One region of the Pseudomonas sp. GW823-FHT01D03 genome, then DNA from elsewhere that is predicted to be linked to it. Evidence: riboswitches for the same ligand, from Rfam matches in the RefSeq annotation. Region 1 holds a riboswitch; the other holds the start of a gene.
The links. Region 1 has a riboswitch for cobalamin ahead of AC1RBR_RS14650 (CbtB domain-containing protein). Riboswitches for the same ligand answer to the same signal wherever they lie in the genome.

Region 1 (12,032 bases):
CGGCCTTGTTGAGGATCACCAGATCGGCGCTGGCCAGTTGATCGGCGAACAGTTCGTGCAGCGGCGATTCGTGATCCAGATTCGGATCGAGTTTGCGCTGGGCATCGACCTGATCCGGGAACGCAGCGAAGGTGCCAGCGGCCACGGCCGGGCTGTCGACCACGGTGATCACCGCATCCACGGTGCAGGCGCTGCGGATTTCCGGCCACTGGAAGGCTTGCACCAATGGTTTTGGCAGAGCCAGACCGGAGGTCTCGATCAGGATGTGATCGAGATCGCCGCGACGGGCGACCAGTTCACGCATCACCGGGAAGAACTCTTCCTGCACCGTGCAGCACAGGCAGCCGTTGGCCAGTTCGTAGACGCGGCCGGTGGCTTCTTCTTCGGTGCAGCCGATGGTGCATTGCTTGAGGATTTCACCGTCGATGCCCAGCTCGCCGAACTCGTTGACGATCACCGCGATGCGACGGCCCTGAGCGTTGTCGAGCATGTGCCGCAGCAAGGTGGTTTTGCCCGAGCCGAGGAAACCGGTGACGATGGTGACGGGGAGTTTGGCCAGTGTTTTCATCGGATGCCCTTTGGCAAGGTGGCGGGCATGCGGGACGAGATCCGCTGCGAGCGTGCGCGCGGAAGAATTCGCCACCGGATCACCCCGCCCGGTTGTAGTGAGAAATCTGTCACGAGGCAGGTCTCCTGGCTGACGGTGTTCAGGCCTTGCGCCTGGCGTTCGTTGCGCCTTCCCGCGGGCTCAGTGGATTGAGCTGGCAGTGGCGTGGCAACGAACTTCACCGTTCACAGTTGCGGGGGCAGCCGCGGCTTTGACCGCGTTCCCTTCTTAGCTTCGGCGTGGGCCGAAGAACCTCGAAAGCGCAAGGCTACGCATCGGTTGGTGACCGGTCAATGGTTGGATTGGGGGCATATCCGTTGCTGCGGGGGTTGCTGATTACGGTTTCGCCATTGCGGCGGGTCACTTTTGCCAGACTTCGGGTTACGGGGTTTGGTTTTTTTGGATTGGGGGCATATCCGTTTCTGCGGGTGTCGCCGCTGGCGGTTTCGCCGTTGCGGCGGGTCACTTTTGCCAGACTTCGGGTTAAGGGGTTTGGTTTTTTTGGATTGGGGGCATATCCGTTTCTGCGGGTGTCGCCGCTGGCGGTTTCGCTCTTACAGCGAGTCACCTTTTCCAAACGCCGAAAAGGTAACCCAAAAGGCTTTGCCCCGGCGTACGGCACTTCGCTGAGGCTCAGTGTTCCCTCGCTACGGTGTCCATCAGGGGGCATCGCCTACGGTTTGCTTCGCTGCACCTCCTCTCGATGTATGCGGCTTCGCCGCATGGCGCTGCGCGCCTGCCCCTGATGGACACCTTCGCTCGGCCTGCCGAAGGGGCAAAAAATCAAAAGCCACATCAAAAGCCAGAGCCAAAGCAGGTCAAAAGATCGCAGCCTTCGGCAGCTCCTACATGGGATTGGGTGTGTTCAGTTGGAGTTTGGTTGGCTGGCAGGCCGCCTTCGCGAGCAAGCCCGCTCCCACAGTTGGAATGGGCGTGTTCAGTTGGAAATTGGTCGGCTCGCAGGCCGCCATCGCCAGCAGGCTGAAAGCGTGCACCCCATGCGGCGAAGCCGCCCCACTCAACACGATGAGCGTTAGCTCGAGTAAAGCTTTTGATCTGAAGGCCCGTCGGCAGGCTGAGTGGAGGGATTTATCCGGGGGTGGGAGCGCAGCGACCGTTTGGCGCAGCCAAACACAGCGAGAGGAGGTGCAGCGAAGCAAACCGTAGGCGCTGCCCCCCGGATGAATCCCGCAGCGAAGGAACCCGAGCCTAGGCGAGGGCCGAACGTCAGGGCAAAGACCTTTTGGTTACTTTTGGGGCGTTTGCCAAAAGTGACCCGCCGTAAGGGCGGAACCCTAAGAGGCCATTACCGCAGCAACGGATATGCCCCCAATCCCAATTGACTCAAATCCTCCCCTCATGCTCTCCTACACAACTTGTTACGGGTGCCCTTCACAGGGTGAAACGGGAAACCGGTGAATCATGTGCTTTACTCAAAGCCATGTCAGTCCGGTGCTGCCCCCGCAACGGTAAGCGAGCGAAGCGTCAAATCCACTGTGCCATTACGGCATGGGAAGGTGATGCTTGCAGGTCGGCCAGACGCCAACCCCTCGTGAGCCCGGAGACCGGCCCGCAACACACAGTGCGCAGTTTGCGTCGCTGAACATAACAAACCCGCGGTGGGCGGGCGCTGTTCGAACCTCTGCGTGCCCGACTCGCAGGGGTTTTCATGCGCTCTGTTGACCCGCTGACACTCCAGAGGGAAGCGCCATGTCGATCATCAGCAGCACCGGCAGCAACACCGATAAAATCTCCAGCACCAGCACATTGAGCCAACGCCTGACCGCCGCGATTTTCGCGTCGATCCTGGGTGCCGGCCTCGTTTACTTCGCCGGTTTCTCGCACATCGAAGCGGTGCACAACGCCGCTCACGATACCCGCCACAGCGCCGCGTTTCCGTGCCACTGAGACCTGCCGACATGATCAAGCGTATCGCGCAAACCGCAGGTTTCACCGGCCTGCTGGCCGCCCTGCTGCTGACCTTGCTGCAAAGCTTCTGGGTCTCGCCGCTGATTCTGCAGGCCGAAACCTTCGAGAAATCCGAACCTGTGGCCGTTCACGAACACGCCGCCGGCACCGCCGCTCACACCCATGACGCCGAAGCCTGGGAGCCAGAAGATGGCTGGCAACGTGTGGTCTCGACCACCGGCGGCAATCTGGTGGTGGCAGTCGGGTTCGCCCTGATGCTCGCCGGCCTGTACACCCTGCGTGCACCGACCAAAACCTCGCAAGGCCTGCTCTGGGGCCTGGCCGGTTACGCGACCTTCGTGCTCGCACCGACCCTGGGCCTGCCGCCTGAACTGCCGGGCACCGCTGCAGCCGATCTGGCGTCGCGGCAAACCTGGTGGATCGGCACCGCCGCTTCCACCGCTGTTGGCCTGGCGTTGATTGTGTTCAGCCGCCACTGGTTGATGAAGCTGCTCGGCGTGGCGATCCTCGCCGTGCCGCACGTGATCGGCGCACCGCAACCGGAAGTGCATTCGATGCTCGCCCCGGAGGCGCTGGAAGCCCAGTTCAAAATCGCTTCGCAGTTGACCAACGTGGCGTTCTGGCTGGCCCTGGGCCTGATCAGCGCCTGGTTGTTCCGCCGCAAAAGCGATGGTCAATACCACGCATGACCGATGACCGCGCAGCGCCGACCTTTGTGGTCGGCCTGGGCTGCCAGCGCGGCTGCCCGGTCAGCACGCTGCGCGCGTTACTCGATCAGGCGTTGCAGGCGCATCGCATCGAGCTGGAAGCGGTCAAGGCCCTGGCCAGCATCGATCTCAAACGCGATGAACCCGGTTTGCAGGAACTGGCCAGCCAGTTGGCGTTGCCGCTGTTGTATTTCAGCAGCGATGAATTGGCCAGTTACCAGCAGCGACTCAGCCATCACTCCCAAATCGCCTATGAGCGCACCGGTTGCTACGGCGTGGCGGAGAGTGCCGCGCTGGCCCTTGCCGAGCAGTTGATTCAGGCACCGGCAAAACTACTGATTTCCCGGCAGAAATACGCTCAGGCGACACTGGCATTGGCCGGCGCTGCGTAAAATCCCGATAATCCCCCCTGTTTGATCATGAGCAATCTTCATCTGAAGTGTTGCCCTGCCCCGTTTTTCACAGGATTTCTTCATGACCGTCTACTTCATCGGCGCCGGCCCAGGCGACCCGGAACTGATCACCGTCAAAGGCCAGCGGTTGATCCGCAGCTGCCCGGTGATCATCTACGCAGGCTCGCTGGTGCCGGCCGCGGTGCTGGAGGGGCATCAGGCCGAAACCGTGGTCAACAGCGCCGAACTGCATCTGGAGCAGATCATTGAATTGATCACAACCGCCCATGCCAATGGCCAGGACGTGGCGCGGGTGCATTCGGGTGATCCGAGCCTGTATGGCGCGATTGGCGAGCAGATTCGTTATCTGCGTGAGCTGAATATTCCGTTTGAGATCATTCCCGGCGTGACCGCGACCGCAGCGTGTGCGGCGTTGCTTGGCGCGGAACTGACACTACCGGACGTGTCGCAAAGCGTGATTCTGACCCGTTATGCGGACAAGACCGCGATGCCGGCGGGTGAGGAACTGAGCAGTCTGGCGCAGCATGGCGCGACCATGGCGATTCATCTGGGGGTCAATCATTTGCAGAAAATCATCGCCGAACTGCTGCCGCATTACGGCGCGGATTGCCCGATTGCGGTGATTCACCGGGCGACATGGCCGGATCAGGACTGGGTAGTGGGGACGCTGGAGGATATTGCCGAGAAGGTAGCGGCCAAAGGGTTTCGGCGTACGGCGTTGATTCTGGTGGGACGGGTGTTGGGCAGTGAGGTGTTTAGCGAGTCGTCGCTGTATCGCGCGGGGCATGCGCACCTCTACAGACCCTGAAGCAATTGTGGCGAGGGAGCTTGCTCCCGCCGGATCGCGGAGCGATCCCAAAATCAGCCAATCCATTCATCACGGGTAAATGCATTATCCGGATTGTGACTGCTTTGCAGTCAAGCGGGAGCAAGCTCCCTCGCCACAGCACCGTTTTTTTATGTTCGCAGTGAACACCTTACTCAGTAGTAGGCATTTTCTTTCTGCGTGTGGTCGGTCACGTCGCGCACACCTTTGAGCTCTGGAATACGTTCGAGCAAGGTGCGCTCGATGCCTTCCTTCAGGGTCACATCGGCCTGGCCGCAGCCTTGGCAACCACCACCGAACTGCAACACGGCGATGCCGTCCTCGACCACATCGATCAGGCTGACCTGACCACCGTGGCTGGCCAGCCCCGGGTTGATTTCGGTTTGCAGGTAGTAATTGATGCGCTCGTTGACCGGGCTGTCGGCATTGACCATCGGCACTTTGGCGTTTGGCGCCTTGATGGTCAGCTGGCCGCCCATGCGGTCGGTGGCGTAGTCGACGACGGCATCGTCGAGAAACGCTTCACTGAACGAGTCGATGTAGGCAGTGAAGCTTTTCAGCCCCAGCGCGGTATCTTCAGGTTTTTCTTCGCCCGGCTTGCAGTAGGCAATGCAGGTTTCGGCGTACTGGGTGCCAGGCTGGGTGATGAAGACGCGGATGCCGATGCCCGGGGTGTTCTGCTTGGAGAGCAGATCGGCCAGGTAATCGTGGGCGGCGTCAGTAATGGTAATAGCGGTCATGGAAACTCCTCGCAGGCTTGGGCGCAGTTTACGCCAATCATTGCGCCGGACAAAGTCCTAGTATTTTTGTCGGGAAAGATTCTCGACAGGTGCGCGCATCGGTTCGCCATCGATCCGCGCTTTAAGCCACTGATAGCTGCGCTTTTCCACCCATTCGTAGCTCAACCATGACCCCACGCCAATGGCCAGCGCACAGATGATGAACATCAGATATGGGTTGATCCCGTAGTGCCGCGCTATAAAACCGCCAACCGACAGTACCAGCACGTGCATCAGGTACACCGAATAAGAACAGTCACCGAGCAGCTTCATCACCCGACTGCACTCGACGTAGCGCTCCAGCGCCATGCAGGCCATCACCAGCACCGCACTCGGCACACCCCAGTTCAACAGCCTTGGCGCTGGCGCCAGGTGATAGATCGCCAACAATGCTGCGCCTATCGCCAACAGCGGCAGCCACAGGCCGGCGCCAATCCAGCCCCGGCGGTAGAGCACGCCGATGCCGATCCCCAGCAAGAACTCGTAGACGATATCGGAACGGTAAAACTCGTTGAGCCAGCCGAACGCCTGACATGCTGAAAACAGCAACGCGGCGACCACCAGCAAGCGCACCTGCCAGCGGAACACCAGCGCACACGCAAACAACACATAGAAGAGCATTTCGTAATTGAGCGTCCAGCCGACATTCAGCGTCGGATAGATCCCATAGCCGCCGGGGTTTTGTGCAGGGATGAATAACAGCGACGCGAGGAAATGCGCCCAGTCCACCGTCTGATCCGGCAACAGCGGCTGGGCGAAGACCACCAGCAACGCCATCAGCAGCGTGTACAGCCAGTACGCGGGGACAATCCGTGACAGCCGATACAACAGGAATTGCCCCGGCCGCAGAATCTTGTCCTCGGTGGACAGGAAAATCACCAGACCGCTGATGACAAAGAAAATATCGACGCCGACCGCGCCTTTATCGATGAAGAACTGCCCGACCGGGCCGCGGGCCTTGAAGTCGAAGAAAATCTGCATGAAGTGGTGGCAAACCACCGTCCACGCGGCAAGCGCCCGCAGGGCCTGCACTGAAATCAACATGATCGGCTCCTGTCCACAACTCTCAAAACCACCACCGCCCCCTTGTAGGAGTGAGCCTGCTCGCGATGACGGCATGTCAGGCGACAACCATTCTGAATGGACTGACGCCATCGCGAGCAGGCTCACTCCTACAGGGAATGTGCGGTGTTGCTTGGAATTGGGACAGCAGGTTGGTCTCAAACGATCAAAGATTCTCGTAGCGGTTCATGTCCAGCACGCCCTCTTCCACCGGGTCGGTTTCGTGGAGGTATTGGCTCAGGTCGTGGAAATAGAACCAGAATTGCGGATGACTGCGACGGATCCCCCAGCGTTCGACGATTTTCTCGAAACGATCGGCATCCTTGGCATTCTCCATGGCATCGACAAATTCCGATACTTGCTCGGCCGGAATGTTGAAGATGAAGTTCGGATAGCTGCTGAGTACGCCCGGGTAAATGGTCAAGGTGTCCAGCCCTGGCTGATAGCGCAGCGACTCGCCCAACAGGAACGCTACGTTGCTGTGCGCGCGATTGCGCAGCAGGCTGTACATCTCGCGTTTGCCGCTGCGAGATTCGATGCGCAGCATGGTTGCTTCCGGCAATTGGTCGATCACCTTCAAACCGGCGGCCGGACGCGAGGTCAGGCGACTCAGCGCCTGCTCGGCGTTCTGTAGCGCCGGGTCGATATTCGGTCGCGAGCAATAGGCGCCGTCACAGCGATTGATCGGATCCGGCCGCGCATTCAGGTCGCCGTAACGCGCCAGCAACTGTATGGCGAAGTCGTATTTCGGGTCCTTCGGATCGAGTTTCAGCGCGGTCGGTTTGTCGTCGTCGATCGCCTCATAGTCGAGCCACATCTTGAACTGGCCGCTGCTTTGGTACCAATCGTCGAGGTAGTCCTCGCGGGAATCGGCCGGCATCAGGCGCAGGAAGTTCTGCTCGGCGCCGTTGCGGATCAGGTCGAAATACAGACGAGTCTGCGCCTGATGGGAGACGTTGCCGAACACATCGAAGTTGACCGCCAACTGATAATAGGTGCGCTCCAGCAGTGGATAGTCGAACAGCCACATGGTCTGTGGCACTTCGCCGATCAGGCCTTTGGTCACCGACGCACTGTCGAAGTGGCGGAAAATGCTCAGCAGCGCGTTGTCGTTGCCGGCCCACAGGGTTGACCAGCTCGGAGCCGGCAGTTCGGCGTAACTGTCGCGGCGCAGGGCTTCGTATTCGTTGCGCTTGTTACGGTAGTTGTGCCACAGGCTCAGCACACTGCCGACGTCGTCGTTCTGCCCGGGCATTGCCAGCAACGGCGTGGCCTGGCCGCGATAGTTGGGATCGGTGATGTACAGATCGTGTTCCGGAGCCTGGAACAGCGCCCAGAAGTTATCGCGGATCACATCCGTCGCAATCTGCCCACGGCACACCGGACCGCGAATAAAGGTGCGGACGAAGTATTCAGCGTTATCGAGCATGAACTGATAACGCGCCTGCGCCGGAATCGCCTCGAAGGTGGCGAACGGGTTGGCCCGGCTCTGCGGGCCGTAACCCGGCAGCGCGTTGACCTGCCAGTTGCCGCTGTAGAACAGACTCCTGACCCGCGCCATCTTCGCCGCACTCAGCGGATAGGTGATGTGGGTCTTGTGCACGATCACCCCTTGCACCGGCCACAAGCGGTAATACACCTGAGTGCCCGGATCGTCATTCGGGCGGCGGGTGGCGATCAGGTCGATCGGCTGCCCTGTCGGCGTGCGCGAACGCACCCACTGGAAGTAGTGCCCCGGCTCACCGTCCTTGAAATAGATATGCGCGAGGAACCAGTGTTCGAACAGCCAGCGCCCGACCAGACTCTGTCGCGCGCCCGGCGCATTGAGCAGGTTTTCCCACTGGACGATTTGCAGCGCTTCCTTGGCGCTCGGCGCCAGCCCCTGCTCGTCGATCGGCGCACCGGACGCCAGCCAGCGCTGCAGGGTCTGGTATTGCTGATCGGTCAGCCCGGTCACCGCCAGCGGCATGCCTTCTTTCGGGTGGGCGCCGGCATAGCCGTCAAACTCGGCGGGCATCGCGCACATGTTTTCCCGTTGCAGGCCGAGGACGATGTCTTCCGGCAGCTTGGCGTTGGGGGTCAGCGGGGTTTTGTGGCCCAGTTCCAGCATCCGCGCCATCAGCGCCGCCTGGCTGCCCTGAGCGTCGAGTACCGAATAAAAGCCCTTCTGCTGCCAGGCACGTTTGCCGAAAGCGTCGTAGAACAGCCGAGTAGTCGGCGCCGCCTGAGTGCGTTCGCCGTCGTAGACCGGCATCTTGCTCGCGCCCCGCCCTGCGCCTTCACCGCTGCCCAGATTGAGCTGGCACGCCGAGTCATAGCAGGCGTGGCAGGCCACACACTTCTCGGTGAAGATTGGCTGGATATCACGCGTATATGAAATAGAAGGTGAGATCGCGGGTTCCTGCGCAACGGCGCCCCAGCTTAAGAACAGCAAGAAAATGCTGATGACGCGGTACGACATGCCCATGATCCCGATCGTGAAAAAAACGCCCGCGATTCTACAGTATGACGCTCGTACCAACATGAACGATATTCATGCAAAAGCAGCACGTGCTCCAAAAGCGCACAGGTTTGTTATGATCCCGGCCCTTCGTCATGGTCTTTTCGAGTAGTCCCAATGTCCGATCGCAGCGTCCGCCTTCAAGCTCTCAAGCAAGCCCTCAAAGAGCGCATCCTGATTCTCGACGGCGGCATGGGCACGATGATCCAGAGCTACAAGCTCGAAGAGCAGGATTATCGCGGCAAACGCTTCGCTGACTGGCCGAGTGATGTCAAGGGCAACAACGACCTGCTGGTGATCACTCGTCCAGACGTGATCGGCGGCATCGAAAAGGCTTATCTGGATGCCGGCGCCGACATTCTGGAAACCAACACCTTCAACGCCACACGCATTTCCATGGCCGATTACGGCATGGAAGAGCTGGCGTACGAATTAAACGTAGAAGGCGCACGCCTGGCGCGCAAGGTGGCCGACGCCAAGACCGCCGAGAACCCGGACAAGCCGCGTTTCGTCGCCGGCGTGCTCGGCCCGACCAGCCGCACCTGCTCGCTGTCGCCAGACGTGAACAACCCCGGCTACCGCAACGTCACTTTCGATGAACTGGTGGAGAACTACACCGAGGCCACCAAAGGCCTGATCGAGGGCGGCGTTGACCTGATCCTGATCGAAACCATCTTCGACACGCTCAACGCCAAAGCCGCGATCTTCGCCGTGCAAGGGGTGTTCGAAGAGCTGCACATCGAACTGCCGATCATGATTTCCGGGACCATCACCGATGCCTCCGGCCGCACCCTGTCGGGCCAGACCACCGAAGCATTCTGGAACTCGGTGGCCCACGCCAAGCCAATCTCGGTCGGTCTCAACTGCGCGCTCGGCGCCAGCGAGCTGCGTCCATACCTGGAAGAGCTGTCGAACAAGGCCAGCACTCACGTTTCCGCGCACCCGAACGCCGGCTTGCCGAACGAGTTCGGCGAGTACGACGAACTGCCGGCGCAAACCGCCAAGGTCATCGAAGAATTCGCCCAGAGCGGGTTCCTCAACATCGTCGGCGGTTGCTGCGGCACCACCCCGGGCCACATCGAAGCCATCGCCAAAGCCGTGGCCGGTTACGCACCGCGGCAGATTCCGGACATCCCCAAGGCCTGCCGCCTGTCCGGTCTCGAGCCGTTCACCATCGATCGCAGCTCGCTGTTCGTCAACGTTGGCGAGCGCACCAACATCACCGGTTCCGCCAAGTTCGCCCGTCTGATCCGTGAAGACAACTACACCGAAGCCCTGGAAGTCGCCCTGCAGCAGGTCGAGGCCGGCGCGCAGGTGATCGACATCAACATGGACGAAGGCATGCTCGATTCGAAGAAGGCCATGGTGACCTTCCTCAATCTGATCGCCGGTGAACCGGACATCTCCCGCGTGCCGATCATGATCGACTCGTCGAAATGGGAAGTCATCGAAGCCGGTCTGAAGTGCATTCAGGGCAAGGGCATCGTCAACTCGATCAGCATGAAAGAAGGCGTCGAGCAGTTCATCCATCACGCCAAACTGTGCAAACGCTACGGCGCGGCGGTGGTGGTGATGGCGTTCGACGAAGCCGGCCAGGCCGACACCGAAGCGCGCAAGAAAGAAATCTGCAAACGCTCCTATGACATTCTGGTCAACGAAGTCGGCTTCCCGCCGGAAGACATCATCTTCGACCCGAACATCTTCGCCGTGGCCACCGGTATCGAAGAACACAACAACTACGCTGTGGACTTCATCAACGCCTGTGCCTACATCCGCGACGAGCTGCCGTATGCGCTGAGCTCCGGCGGCGTGTCCAACGTGTCGTTCTCGTTCCGTGGCAACAACCCGGTGCGCGAGGCGATTCACTCGGTGTTTCTGCTGTACGCGATCCGCGCCGGCCTGACCATGGGCATCGTCAACGCCGGTCAGCTGGAAATCTACGACCAGATCCCGCAGGAGCTGCGCGACGCCGTCGAAGACGTGATCCTCAACCGCACGCCGGAAGGCACCGACGCCCTCCTCGCCATCGCCGACAAATACAAGGGCGACGGCAGCGTCAAGGAAGCCGAGACCGAAGAGTGGCGCAGCTGGGACGTCAACAAGCGTCTGGAGCATGCGCTGGTCAAGGGCATCACCACCCACATCGTCGAAGACACCGAAGAGTCGCGCCAGTCGTTCGCCCGGCCGATCGAAGTCATCGAAGGCCCGCTGATGTCCGGCATGAACATCGTCGGCGACCTGTTCGGCGCCGGCAAAATGTTCCTGCCGCAGGTGGTGAAATCCGCCCGCGTAATGAAGCAGGCCGTGGCGCATTTGATCCCGTTCATCGAACTGGAAAAAGGCGACAAGCCGGAAGCCAAGGGCAAGATCCTGATGGCCACGGTAAAAGGCGACGTGCACGACATCGGCAAGAACATCGTCGGCGTGGTGCTGGGTTGCAACGGCTATGACATCGTCGACCTCGGCGTGATGGTTCCGGCGGAGAAAATCCTCCAGGTCGCCAAGGAAGAAAAGTGCGACATCATCGGCCTGTCTGGCCTGATCACCCCGTCGCTGGACGAGATGGTCCACGTTGCCCGTGAAATGCAGCGTCAGGATTTCCATCTGCCGCTGATGATCGGTGGCGCGACCACGTCCAAGGCGCACACCGCCGTGAAAATCGAGCCGAAGTACAGCAACGATGCAGTGGTCTACGTCACCGACGCCTCGCGCGCGGTGGGCGTGGCGACGCAGTTGCTGTCCAAGGAACTCAAGGCCGGTTTCGTCGAGAAGACCCGTCTGGAATACGTCGATGTACGTGAGCGCACCGCCAACCGCAGCGCCCGTACCGAACGCCTGAGCTACGCGGCGGCGATCGCCAAGAAGCCGCAGTTCGACTGGGCCAGCTACACGCCGGTCAAACCGACCTTCACCGGCACCCGCGTGCTGGACAACATCGACCTCAACGTTCTGGCCGAGTACATCGACTGGACGCCGTTCTTCATCTCCTGGGACCTGGCCGGCAAATTCCCGCGCATCCTCGAAGACGAAGTGGTCGGTGAAGCCGCCACCGCGCTGTACAAGGACGCGCGCGAGATGCTCACCAAGCTGATCGACGAGCAGCTGATCAGCGCCCGTGCGGTGTTCGGTTTCTGGCCGGCCAATCAGGTGCATGACGACGACATCGAACTGTACGACGATGACGGCAAGCCAATGGCGCGCCTGCATCA
Region 2 (12,032 bases), 1.5 Mb from region 1:
TCGAGTACCAGCATCGGCGCCGGATAGAATTCCTTGACCGGCCCCAGGCACAACACCGCCAGCGGCTTGGCCCCGGCCGGCAACCGCAGCAGATCGGCCAGTGCCTGCGGTTCGAACAGCGACACCCAGCCCATGCCCAGTCCTTCGGCACGGGAGGCCAGCCACAGATTCTGAATCGCGCAGGACAGCGAGGCCATGTCCATTTCCGGCAGCGTACGACGGCCGAAAATGTGTTTTTCACGATCGTCCATCAGTGCCGCGACCAGCACTTCGGCGCAGTCATTGATGCCTTCGACCTTGAGCTTCATGAACTCGTCACTGCGCTCGCCGAGGGCTTCGGCGGTACGCACGCGCTCTTCTTCGACGAGGTTCTGGATCTGCCCGCGCAAGCCGCGATCGCTGATGCGGATGAAACGCCATGGCTGCATCAGGCCGACGCTGGGCGCCTGATGCGCGGCTTCGAGCAGGCGGCGCAGCAGCTCCGCCTCGACCGTGCCGCCGGTGAAGTGGCGCATGTCGCGGCGTTCGGCGATGGCTTTATAAACCGCTGTGCGCTCGGCTTCAGTGAATGCGTTGTCGGTCATGGCCTCTTCGCGAGCAAGCCCGCTCCCACAGGGGTTAGGTGATCCAATGTGGGAGCGGGCTTGCTCGCGAAAGCGGCCTCAAGATCTGGCACAAACAGTGCCGCGATAGCCGCAGGATTCGACGGAAAGTAGAAATGCACGTACGACGCCGTCATCCGACCTTCCCGATATACCGCCTCGGCTCCGCGTCCGCCATTCGGGCTCAGGCCCCGGGCGATCGGCGTCAACTCAGTGGTGGTCAGGGAATGGTGATAGGTGTGGCCGCGCAACGAACCTTCCGGCAGATCCACCGCTTGCAGTGCCAGTGCCGCCAGACGTTTTTGCATTACCGCCTCACCGCGCAGCAGCCCGACCAGTTCGGCGCGGGTGCCGTCGACATCGGTCAACGCGTCGAGCAGGTAGAGCATGCCGCCGCACTCGGCGAGCAACGGCTTGCCGGCGGCGTGGTGCGCACGGATCGCATCGAGCATCGCGGTGTTTTGCGATAACGCGACATGGTGCAATTCCGGATAACCACCGGGCAGATACAGACTGTCGGCCTCGGGCAATTGCGTATCGCGGATCGGCGAGAAGAAACTCAACTCGGCGCCCATCGCCCGTAGCAGGTCGAGACTGGCGCCGTAGGTGAAGGCAAAGGCCTCATCGCGAGCGACGGCGATGCGCACGCCGTCGAGCAGCGGTTCGGCAGGGATCACTTCAGGTGCGGCAAATTCCACGGCCGGTGGCAGCGCTACCTCGCAACTGCTGGCCAAGGCTTCGGCGGCGGCGTCGAGACGCAGGTCGAGATCATTCAGTTCGCTGGCCTGCACCAGACCGAGGTGCCGGCTCGGCAACTCGATCCCGGTCTCGCGGGACAGCGCGCCGTACCAGCGCAGACCTTCGGTGAGGCTGCCTTCGAGCAACTGTGCATGACGCAAGGTGCCGACACGGTTGGCCAGCACGCCGGCGAATGGCAGGTCCGGCTGATACTTCGCCAAACCCAGTGCCAGGGCGCCAAAGGTCTGGGCCATGGCGGTGCCGTCGATTACGCCGAGCACCGGCACGCCGAAATGCCGCGCCAGATCAGCGCTCGATGGCGTGCCGTCGAACAGGCCCATCACGCCTTCGATCAGGATCAAATCGGCTTCGGCGGCGGCTTCCCACAACAGACGGCGACTTTCCTGCTCGCCGACCATCCACATGTCCAGTTGATACACCGGCGCACCGCTGGCGCGCTCGAGGATCATCGGGTCGAGGAAGTCCGGGCCGCACTTGAACACGCGCACCTTACGCCCCTGGTTGCGATGCAAGCGAGCGAGCGCGGCGGTGACGGTGGTCTTGCCCTGACCGGAGGCCGGCGCGGCAATCAGTACCGCCGGGCAGTGACGTGGTTGATTCAAAGTTCGACGCCTTTCTGCGCTTTGATGCCGGCCTGGAAGGCGTGTTTGAGCATGCCCATTTCGGTGACGGTATCTCCCATCTCGATCATTTCCGGCTTGGCCGCGCGACCGGTGACGATCACGTGCTGCATCGGCGGACGCGCCTGCAAGTCGCTGAGCACCTGATCAAGATCGAGGTAGCCGTGCTTGAGGGCGATGTTCAGTTCGTCCAGCACCACCAGGCCGATCGACGGATCGCGCAGCAGCTCGCGGGACACTGCCCACGCGGCTTCGGCGGCGGCGATGTCACGCTGGCGATCCTGGGTTTCCCAAGTGAAACCCTCGCCCATCACGTGAAAACGCACTTGCTCGGGGAAGCGGCGGAAGAACAGTTCTTCGCCAGTGCTGTTGCGGCCCTTGATGAACTGCACCACGCCACACTGCATGCCGTGGCCCATGGCGCGGGCGAGCATGCCGAACGCCGAGCTGCTTTTGCCTTTGCCATTGCCGGTCAGCACCAGCACCAGGCCGCATTCGTCAGGCGAATTGGCGATGCGTTCGTCGATCACGGCTTTTTTGCGCTGCATACGCGCCAGATGGCGTTCGTCGCGCTCGGGGGAATCGGTCATGGGGGAGCTCTCCGTTGAGGCTGGATAACGGCGGGCAGGCACAAGAATAGACGGCAAAAAGCCTGGCATCGCCCACCGTGATGCCGCTGGATGGATCAGGCCGGTCTCCGGGCTCATGAGCGGCGAATCGCCTGGCTGCGCGCCTTCCCGCTTCTGTCGAGGCAGTGGCTCAAGGCGCAGCTTTTACTCATTTACCGTTGCGGGGGCAGCGCCGGGATCGTGATCGTTCTTCGCCTGAAGACAACCCTCACCGGCTTCCCTGTTTCACTCTGTCGACACAGGTCACAGAGCACCTGAAACAAGCCGCGAAGGTTAGAGGGTTGGGGGTGGAGCGTCAATTAAAGAGGGGGCCGGCGGGCGAATAACTGCCGTCGATCAATTAACTGACGCCAATCTTGTGCCAAACTGAGACAAGTGATATCAAAGAGCCATGCTTTTGTTTGAAAAAGCACACTACAACAATAAGGATGATGACGATGCAAGGCATGATCATCAGCAACCCGCGCCTGGAATTCCTGCGCCCGATGCTTGAACGCTGGTTTGACTGTATCGACCGCTACAACGCCATTCGCGGCGACAACGACACCCCTTACTGGCATGACGAGAAAGCCAATCTCGGATTGCTCTCCGCTGCGGCATGGATGGCCGAACTGGTAACCCTTTGCGACACCCCCACCCGTAAACAGAATGAGGAAGGCGAACGCAATGCCCGCGCCGACCTGTTCATCGCCGGCGCCGAAGACCGCGCCTACCTCCAGGCCACCCAGCGCTGGCCACGGGTCAACAACCTCAATCTGACCCAGGCCCTGCTGGACATCACCAGCGATGCCAAACGCATCAGCTTCGCCAGCGATCTCAAACTCGGCTGCCTGTTCGTCGCCCCGCAAAAGGCCCAGCACAGCGCCAGCCCCGAAGAACTGCAGGACATGGTCGACGACCTGCAAAAGGAACACTGCTGCGCGGTGGCCTGGTATTTCCCCTACGCCTACCGCAAGTTGCGCAGCGAAGCGGGCAACTATCACCCGGGCGTCGCCGTGCTGTTCAAAGAGGCCCGCGGTTGAGCGGTTGAACCATCGGGTGCGCAAGCTCCTCTATGATTAGGCAAGCATTCATAGGGAAGATCAGTAATGCGCAAAACCCAACTCGCTCTCGTCATCGCCCTCGCCGGAGGGCTCGCCGCCTGCGGTGAATCCTCCAGCCTGCAAGTTTCTGACGGCACCGGCCCGTCACCGAAACTGCCTGAACCGAACAAAACCCTGATCCCGACGGTGAACATCGCCCCGGCGGTCGGCTGGCCTGCGGGCGGCAAACCGACTGCTGCGGCCGGCACGCAAGTCGCGGCATTCGCCGAAGGCCTCGATCACCCGCGCTGGCTCTACGTACTGCCCAACGGTGATGTGCTGGTGGCGGAAACCAACGCCCCGCCCAAACCGGATGACAGCAGTGGTGTTCGCGGCTGGGTGATGAAGAAAGTCATGGGCAAGGCCGGCGCTGGTGTGCCGAGCCCGAATCGCATCACCCTGCTGCGCGATGCCGACCACGACGGCGTGGCCGAGACCCGCACGGTGTTTCTGCAGAATCTCAACTCGCCGTTTGGCATGACCCTGGTCGGCAACGATTTGTACGTCGCCGACACCGATCGCCTGCTGCGCTTCCACTACGAGCAAGGCGCGACCGAGATCAAGACGCAGCCGATCAAAGTCACCGACCTGCCGGGCGGCACCCTGAACCATCACTGGACCAAGAACGTCATCGCCAGCAAGGACGGCAACAAGCTGTACGTCACCGTCGGCTCGAACAGCAACGTCGGCGAGAATGGTCTGGATAAAGAAGAAGGACGTGCGGCGATCTGGGAAGTGGATCGCGCCACCGGCAACCACCGGATCTTCGCCTCAGGCATTCGCAACCCCAACGGCCTGGCGTGGGAACCCACCACAGGCGCGCTGTGGACAGCAGTCAACGAACGTGACGAGATCGGCAGCGACCTGGTGCCGGACTACATCACCTCGGTCAAGGACGGTGGCTTCTATGGCTGGCCATTCAGCTACTACGGTCAGCACGTGGATGTGCGGGTGAAGCCGCAGAATCTGGATCTGGTGGCCAAAGCTATCGCCCCGGACTACGCCGTCGGCCCGCATACCGCGTCGCTGGGCCTGACTTTCGCTGAAGGCAACAGCCTGCCGGCGCAGTTCAAGGAGGGCGCGTTCATCGGCCAGCACGGCTCGTGGAACCGCAAACCGCACAGTGGCTATAAAGTGATTTTCGTACCATTCGCCGCCGGCAAGCCGAACGGAGCACCGGTGGATGTGCTGACCGGTTTCCTCGACAAGGACGAAAACGCACTTGGCCGCCCGGTGGGCGTGGTGATCGACCAGCAAGGTGGTTTGCTGGTGGCAGATGATGTGGGGAACAAGGTTTGGCGAGTGTCGTCCGCCAAATAATCTGACACACCCTAAAACAACTGTGGGAGCGGGCTTGCTCGCGAAAGCGTCAAGTCATTCAACATCGTAGTTGAATGACACAGCGCATTCGCGAGCAAGCCCGCTCCCACATTTAAATCTTCAGCGGTTACGGGTTATGCGCCAGATGCTCCGGCTGCAACACCCGCTTGGCACTCAGATACGCCTTCTGCCAGTACGCCTTCGACAGGCTGTCCAGCTTCACCGTGCCGCCGGTTGCCGGCGCATGCACGAAGCGCCCTTCCCCAACGTAAATCCCCGCATGGCTGACCTGCGAGCCGCCATTGGTAGCGAAGAAGATCAGGTCGCCGGTCTGCAAACCCTCTTTGCCGACATTCGGCGCCTGCATCACGATCATCTCGCGCGTCGAACGCGGCAAGCTGATGCCGGCCGCATCGCGGTAGACGAAACCGATCAGACCACTGCAATCGAACCCGGAGTCCGGTGTGTTGCCGCCCCAACGATAAGGTGTGCCGACCAGGCCCAGCGCGCGAAACAGCACGTCTTCAGCAGCCGGCGAAAAAGCTTGGGAAGGCCCGAACACCACCGGAGCGCGTACGACGGGCGCAGGCGGCGGAGTGCGGCTGGCGCAGGCGCTGAGCAGCGCTGCGAAGAAGATCAACGTGAGGCGGGCCGACATCGTCATAAGCAGAACATCCTGATCTGGCTGCGGCTTTCTCTGCCGAATGGACAGAAACAAAACCGCCTGCGCAGCACGCAGGCGGTTTGCCATCAATATAGATACAGGATTCTAGCGGCTACGCGGCAAACTTCAAGTAAGACTTTAACTTCACCTTGTAAAGTCTAGGTCTACTTCCCTGCCGGAACCGTTTTTGTCGCCACGAACGTGGCGACAACGGGGGAATTACTTGCGAGCAGTGACCACGGTCGGTGCCATCGCGAGGGCGCGCTTGGCTTCGATGAAGGTCTTGCTCCAGTAGCTGTCACCCAGGCTGTCGATGCGAACACCGCCGCTGCGACGACTGCTGGAATGGATAAACTGGTTGTCACCCAGGTAGATCCCGGCGTGACTTACACGACCGCGACGACCATTGGTGGCGAAGAACAGCAGATCGCCCGGCTCAAGGTTGCCGCGCGAGACCAGAGGAGCATCGACGTTGATCATTTCGCGGGTGGAGCGCGGCAGATTCATGCCGGCTTCTTCGCGGAACAGATAACCGATGAAACCGCTGCAGTCGAAACCGGCTTCAGAGGTACCGCCGAAACGGTAACGGGTACCGATCAGGGACATGCCGCGTTCGAGGATGCTGTCGGCCAGAACCGGGAGCTCGTACGGCTTCTTGTTGAAGTCCGAGAGTTCTTTTTCGGTGTCCAGCTCTTCCTGGTAAATAACGGAAGACTGGGCAGTTGCAGAATTTTTAACCTGTTGAGGCTGCTCTTGAACTGGAGAATGAGCAGCGCAACCGAACAACAGGGTGACGAGTGCGAGAGGCACGAGGGGTGCGAAGCGCTTTAGCATGGGCACGACCGTGGCTGAAGTTGTAAAGAAGCCGAGACTATGCCCGCTATCGGCCTCATTTGCAAATTCAATCGATCCTTTTGTGACTTCCCGGTTTCTCGTTTACATCTAAGCGCTTAAGCCCATTTGAGTCGATACGCGGTCTGTACACGTTGCGGAAAAGCGGATTTTCTGACGTCTGAAATATGTCGAAACGCGGTCAAAGCCGCGTATTTCAAGGGCTGGCTACCAGCCGAGAGTTTCTTTCAGGAACGGGATCGTCAGCTTGCGTTGCGCCTGCAGCGAGGCCTGATCCAGCTGTTCGAGCAAGTCGAACAATGCACTCATGCTGCGGGTGCCGCGAGTCAGAATAAAGTGTCCGACTTCATCGGTCAGGTGCAGGCCGCGACGCGACGCGCGCAATTGCAGAGCACGCAATTTGTCTTCATCGGAGAGCGGACGCATCTGGAAAATCAGCGCCAGGGTCAGGCGCGATTTGAGGTCAGCCAGTTTCACCGGCAGTTCGCGTGGCGAAGTTGAAGCAGCAATCAGCAAGCGCCGTCCGCTGTCACGCAGGCGGTTGAACAGATGAAACATCGCCTCTTCCCAGTCCGGCTTGCCGGCAATCACCTGCAAGTCATCCAGGCAGACCAGTTCGTACTGTTCAAGGTTGTCGAGGATCTCGATGCCACGATCCATCAACTCAGCTAGCGGCAGATACACCGCCGGCTCGCCCATCTGCTCGAAACGCAGACACGCGGCCTGCAACAGATGCGTACGCCCTACCCCATGCTTGCCCCACAGGTAGATCAGGCTTTCGGTCCAGCCGGCGTCGGCTTCGCATAGGCGCTCGACATAGCCGAGTGCAGCGGCATTGGCGCCTGGGTAGTAGTTGATGAAGGTGGCGTCGTCACGCAGACGCACACCTAGGGGCAGCTGAATCGGTTTCATGCTGACTGAACAGTTCTCAAGGAACCGTTAGTGGCCTCTGTGTAAAGTTTGCGAAGTTTATACCCGTGAAGCTGAGCGCACAATGCGACAGACCCCAAGCAAAATCAAAGGTTTGCGTTAACACGCTGGTTTTATGACAGTTTCTCTGACGCGGATCGAACCACCCCGCCGCAAAACACGGGCCAACCCGGCACAATGCCGGGCCGCCCTGCGATCGGTTTACAACTCAGGCTCATCTGCCCCGCTGTAGATATCCGAATCCTTGTAAAGATCGTGCACATGACGCACCAGCACCATGATCACCGCCGCCACCGGCAGTGCCAGCAGGACACCGGTAAAGCCGAACAGCTCGCCGCCGGCCAGGATCGCGAAGATCACCGCTACCGGATGCAGGCCGATCCGGTCGCCGACCAGCAGCGGCGTCAGCACCATGCCTTCAAGCGCCTGCCCGACCATGAACACCGCGACAATCCCGATCATCGGATACAGATCGCCACCGAACTGGAACAACCCGGCAATCAGTGCCGCGCCAATCCCGATCACAAAGCCCATGTACGGCACGATGGCCGCCAGACCTGCGATCAGGCCGATCAACAGCCCCAGCTCCAGACCAACAATCATCAGGCCCGCGGCGTAGATCACGCCCAGCGCCAGCATCACCAGCAACTGCCCGCGCACGAACGCGCCAAGCACCTCGTGGCACTCACCGGCGAGCGAGACGATGGTTTCTTCACGATCACGCGGCAGCAGGCTGCGGATCTTGGCCATCATCACGTCCCAGTCGCGCAGCAGGTAGAAACTCACCACCGGGATCAGCACCAGGTTCGCCAGCCAGCCGATCAGTGCCAGACTCGATGCCGTAGCCTGACTCAGCACCACACCGACGATGTCAGTGGTCTGCCCCATGTGTTCGCTGATCGCCGCCTTGACCTTGTCGAACTTCCAGAAACCGTCAGACAAACCCAATTTCGACTGCGCCCACGGCACCGCCGTGTGTTGCAACCAGTCGAGCATTTGCGGGGCCAGCTCGTACAAGCGCAGCAACTGCTTGGCGAGCATCGGCACCAGCACCAGCATCAGCGCCGTGACGATCAGGGTGAACAAGGCAAACACTGCGATCACGCCCCAAGTGCGCGACAGGCCCAGCCGTTCCAGGCGATCCACCAGCGGATCGAACAGATACGCCAGCAGCAGCGCCACCAGAAACGGCGTGAGGATCGGGTGCAGCAACCACACAAACGCGCAAAGCAGGACTACCCCACCGAGCCAGAACCAACGCCGCGTATCGGCCATGTACCACTCCTACTGCTTCTATATAAGGAAAGACTTACCAGTGAAACCGCAACGAAGGTGCTACCGGTGCAGGCGCCGGTGTTGCAACAGGCGCTGCACCTGCCACTGCAGGCTGCGGCGCGGCCACCGGGGTCGGCGCCTCAGCCGGCAACTCCTGCAACTTCGCCAGCGACAACTGCGCACGCAACTGATCGGCACTGCCGTTGACCCGATACACGATGCGATCACCATCGACACTTTGCAGACGCACACCGAACGGTTCGAGTAACCGCAGCAGCGCCGCGTAATGCTCAAGATTCATGCCCTGCACTTCCAGGGTCTGTTGGCCCGAAGCGCCAGGTCTGGCGACAAAGCGTGGCGCCAGACGCTCGGCCACCGCCAGCATCACCGCATCGGCCACGCTAGCCTGATCGGTTCCCTGCACACTGCCGGCCTCTTTCTGATCGCCCAGCCACAGACGCCACTTGGCCTGCCACTGCCCACCCTCTTCGTGCGCATGCACCGCCAACAAGGCATCCGCGCCGTAACGCTCAGAAGCACCGCGCAATGGCGCGGGATCGCTGCCATCCAGCACTGGCGCGGTGGCCACCAGCTGTTCGCTCAGATCCGCCAGTGGCAGACGCAGCGGCAAGCCGCGATGCTGAGCCGCAGACCGCAGTGGTGCGGCCGCTGCCTGACCGTCGCCGATCAGACTCGAGCCTTCAGTCGAATCGTTCAGCCACCAGCTCAGAATCGACGGCCGACTCGCCCCCCACAACGACAGTCCGGCCCGACGTAGCGCCTGCTCGGTGGTGGCCGGATCGAAATCGACCTTGAGCACCTCCGGCGGCCCGGCATCGAAACCGAACTGACTGATGATCTGCTGCGGATCCTTGCGAATCGCCGCCAGCCCGGGATTTTGCGGCGCCTTGGGGTCGCCGGTCAGGCGCAACACCAGCGTATCGAGCGCCGCCTGCGTGGCGCGATCACGCTCTTCCGGCGCCTGGCTGCTGACTGGCTGGCGCACTTGATAGAGACCCTTGAGGTTTTCGGCATGACTCGCCAGGCTGACCAACGACAAACAACCCACAACCAACAATTTACAAAAACGCATGGAAAATTCCTGTCGACAGGAGCGGCTGGAACAGGCCGCGTGAACCGGTTTAGCAAGGCTGTGACAATCTGCCATCGCAAAACATTCACACGCTAGCGGTAAGTTTTTGCACAGTGATAACGATAGACGGTTAATCGGCACACCTTATACAGGCAGCCGCCCGGCACAATTGCAAAAAATTTCAGTCGATTATGCCCCTGCCCGTCGGCGCGAGGATGGCCGCTGCCCCTCAAGCCTGATAAAATCGCGCGCCTTCGCAGACCGGCAACAGCCGGGCACCCCGAAATTCGCGTGAGGCTATCGCCCCACCGCTTTTGGCGTTCCCGCTGAACTCGGTCGTTACCCCTGAATCCCCTCCCCTAAAGGCCTGGATCATGAGCAAGCAACCCTCCCTGAGCTACAAGGACGCCGGTGTAGACATCGACGCCGGTGAAGCATTGGTCGAACGCATCAAGAGCGTCGCCAAGCGCACTGCGCGCCCGGAAGTCATGGGCGGCCTGGGCGGTTTCGGCGCCCTCTGCGAGATCCCGGCCGGTTACAAACAGCCGGTGCTGGTTTCCGGTACTGATGGCGTCGGCACCAAGCTGCGCCTGGCGCTGAACCTGAACAAGCACGACAGCATCGGCCAGGACCTGGTCGCCATGTGCGTCAACGATCTGGTGGTATGCGGCGCAGAACCGCTGTTCTTCCTCGACTACTACGCCACCGGCAAGCTGAACGTCGATGTAGCTGCCACCGTGGTCACCGGTATCGGTGCAGGCTGCGAACTGGCTGGCTGCTCCCTGGTCGGCGGCGAAACCGCTGAAATGCCTGGCATGTACGAAGGCGAAGACTACGACCTGGCCGGTTTCTGCGTCGGCGTCGTGGAAAAAGCCGAAATCATCGACGGCTCGAAGGTCGCCACCGGTGACGCGCTGATCGCCCTGCCATCGTCCGGCCCGCACTCGAACGGCTACTCGCTGATCCGCAAGATCATCGAAGTGTCTGGTGCCGACATTGAAACCGTTCAGCTCGACGGCAAGCCGCTGACCGAACTGCTGATGGCCCCGACCCGCATCTACGTGAAGCCGCTGCTCAAGCTGATCAAAGACACCGGCGCGGTCAAAGCCATGGCCCACATCACCGGTGGCGGCCTGCTGGACAACATTCCGCGCGTTCTGCCAAAAGGCGCTCAGGCCGTGGTTGACGTGGCCAGCTGGACTCGCCCGGCGGTCTTCGACTGGCTGCAAGAGAAAGGCAACGTCGACGAGACCGAAATGCACCGCGTACTGAACTGCGGCGTGGGCATGGTCATCTGCGTGGCTCAGGAGCACGTTGAAGTGGCCCTGAATACCCTGCGTGATGCCGGCGAGCAGCCTTGGGTCATCGGCCAGATCGCTGCCGCTGCCGAAGGCGCTGCTCAGGTTGATCTGCAGAACCTTAAGGCTCATTAATGTCCGCAACCTGTGATGTCGTGGTGCTGTTGTCCGGCACCGGCAGTAACTTGCAGGCTCTGATCGACAGCACGCGGACCGGCGACAGCCCGGTCCGCATCGCTGCGGTGATTTCCAACCGTGCCGACGCCTACGGCCTGCAACGCGCCAGCGACGCGGGTATCGCCACCCGCTCGCTGGATCACAAGGCCTTCGAAGGTCGCGAGGCCTTCGATGCCGCCCTGATCGAACTGATCGACGAATTCAAACCGAAACTCGTGGTGCTGGCCGGCTTCATGCGCATTCTCAGCGCTGACTTCGTGCGTCACTACCAGGGTCGCCTGCTCAATATCCACCCGTCGCTGCTGCCCAAATACAAAGGGTTACACACTCATCAGCGCGCGCTGGAGGCCGGCGACGCGGAACACGGCTGCTCTGTGCACTTCGTCACCGAGGAACTCGATGGTGGACCACTGGTCGTACAAGCAGTAATACCGGTAGAGTTGCACGACACGCCGCAGACACTTGCGCAGCGAGTGCATGTCCAGGAACACTTGATCTACCCGATGGCGGTACGCTGGTTTGGCGAAGGCCGACTGGTACTCGGTGAACAAGGTGCCTTACTGGACGGCCAGCTACTCGCGGCCAGCGGCCACTTGATTCGACACTAGGAGATTTTATGCGTCGCGCCCTGCTCTTCGCTTGCGCTCTGCTCACCCTGCCCTTCGCGCAGGCGGCAGACCTTCAACCGTTCTCCGCTAGCTACACCGCCGACTGGAAGCAGCTGCCCATGA

Region 2: another riboswitch for cobalamin. It lies ahead of cobO (cob(I)yrinic acid a,c-diamide adenosyltransferase); the one in region 1 lies ahead of AC1RBR_RS14650 (CbtB domain-containing protein).

Annotation. Positions count from the first base shown of each region.
Region 1 is NZ_JBXAKK010000001.1:3,380,517-3,392,548, forward strand. Features, by position in the region: gene cobW (cobalamin biosynthesis protein CobW) at 1-568, opposite strand, end outside; cobalamin riboswitch at 667-879, opposite strand; cobalamin riboswitch at 1,974-2,195, shown strand; gene AC1RBR_RS14650 (CbtB domain-containing protein) at 2,318-2,515, shown strand; gene AC1RBR_RS14655 (CbtA family protein) at 2,527-3,225, shown strand; gene AC1RBR_RS14660 (cobalamin biosynthesis protein) at 3,222-3,635, shown strand; gene cobM (precorrin-4 C(11)-methyltransferase) at 3,718-4,464, shown strand; gene nfuA (Fe-S biogenesis protein NfuA) at 4,638-5,222, opposite strand; gene AC1RBR_RS14675 (acyltransferase family protein) at 5,280-6,305, opposite strand; gene AC1RBR_RS14680 (fatty acid cis/trans isomerase) at 6,490-8,784, opposite strand; gene metH (methionine synthase) at 8,941-12,032, shown strand, end outside.
Region 2 is NZ_JBXAKK010000001.1:1,882,597-1,894,628, reverse strand. Features, by position in the region: gene bluB (5,6-dimethylbenzimidazole synthase) at 1-584, opposite strand, end outside; gene AC1RBR_RS08440 (cobyrinic acid a,c-diamide synthase CobB) at 581-1,963, opposite strand; gene cobO (cob(I)yrinic acid a,c-diamide adenosyltransferase) at 1,960-2,571, opposite strand; cobalamin riboswitch at 2,653-2,883, opposite strand; gene AC1RBR_RS08430 (hypothetical protein) at 3,048-3,632, shown strand; gene AC1RBR_RS08425 (PQQ-dependent sugar dehydrogenase) at 3,699-5,012, shown strand; gene AC1RBR_RS08420 (C40 family peptidase) at 5,140-5,676, opposite strand; gene AC1RBR_RS08415 (C40 family peptidase) at 5,896-6,510, opposite strand; gene hda (DnaA regulatory inactivator Hda) at 6,736-7,440, opposite strand; gene AC1RBR_RS08405 (AI-2E family transporter) at 7,660-8,733, opposite strand; gene AC1RBR_RS08400 (DUF2066 domain-containing protein) at 8,768-9,826, opposite strand; gene purM (phosphoribosylformylglycinamidine cyclo-ligase) at 10,201-11,259, shown strand; gene purN (phosphoribosylglycinamide formyltransferase) at 11,259-11,909, shown strand; gene AC1RBR_RS08385 (DUF3108 domain-containing protein) at 11,918-12,032, shown strand, end outside.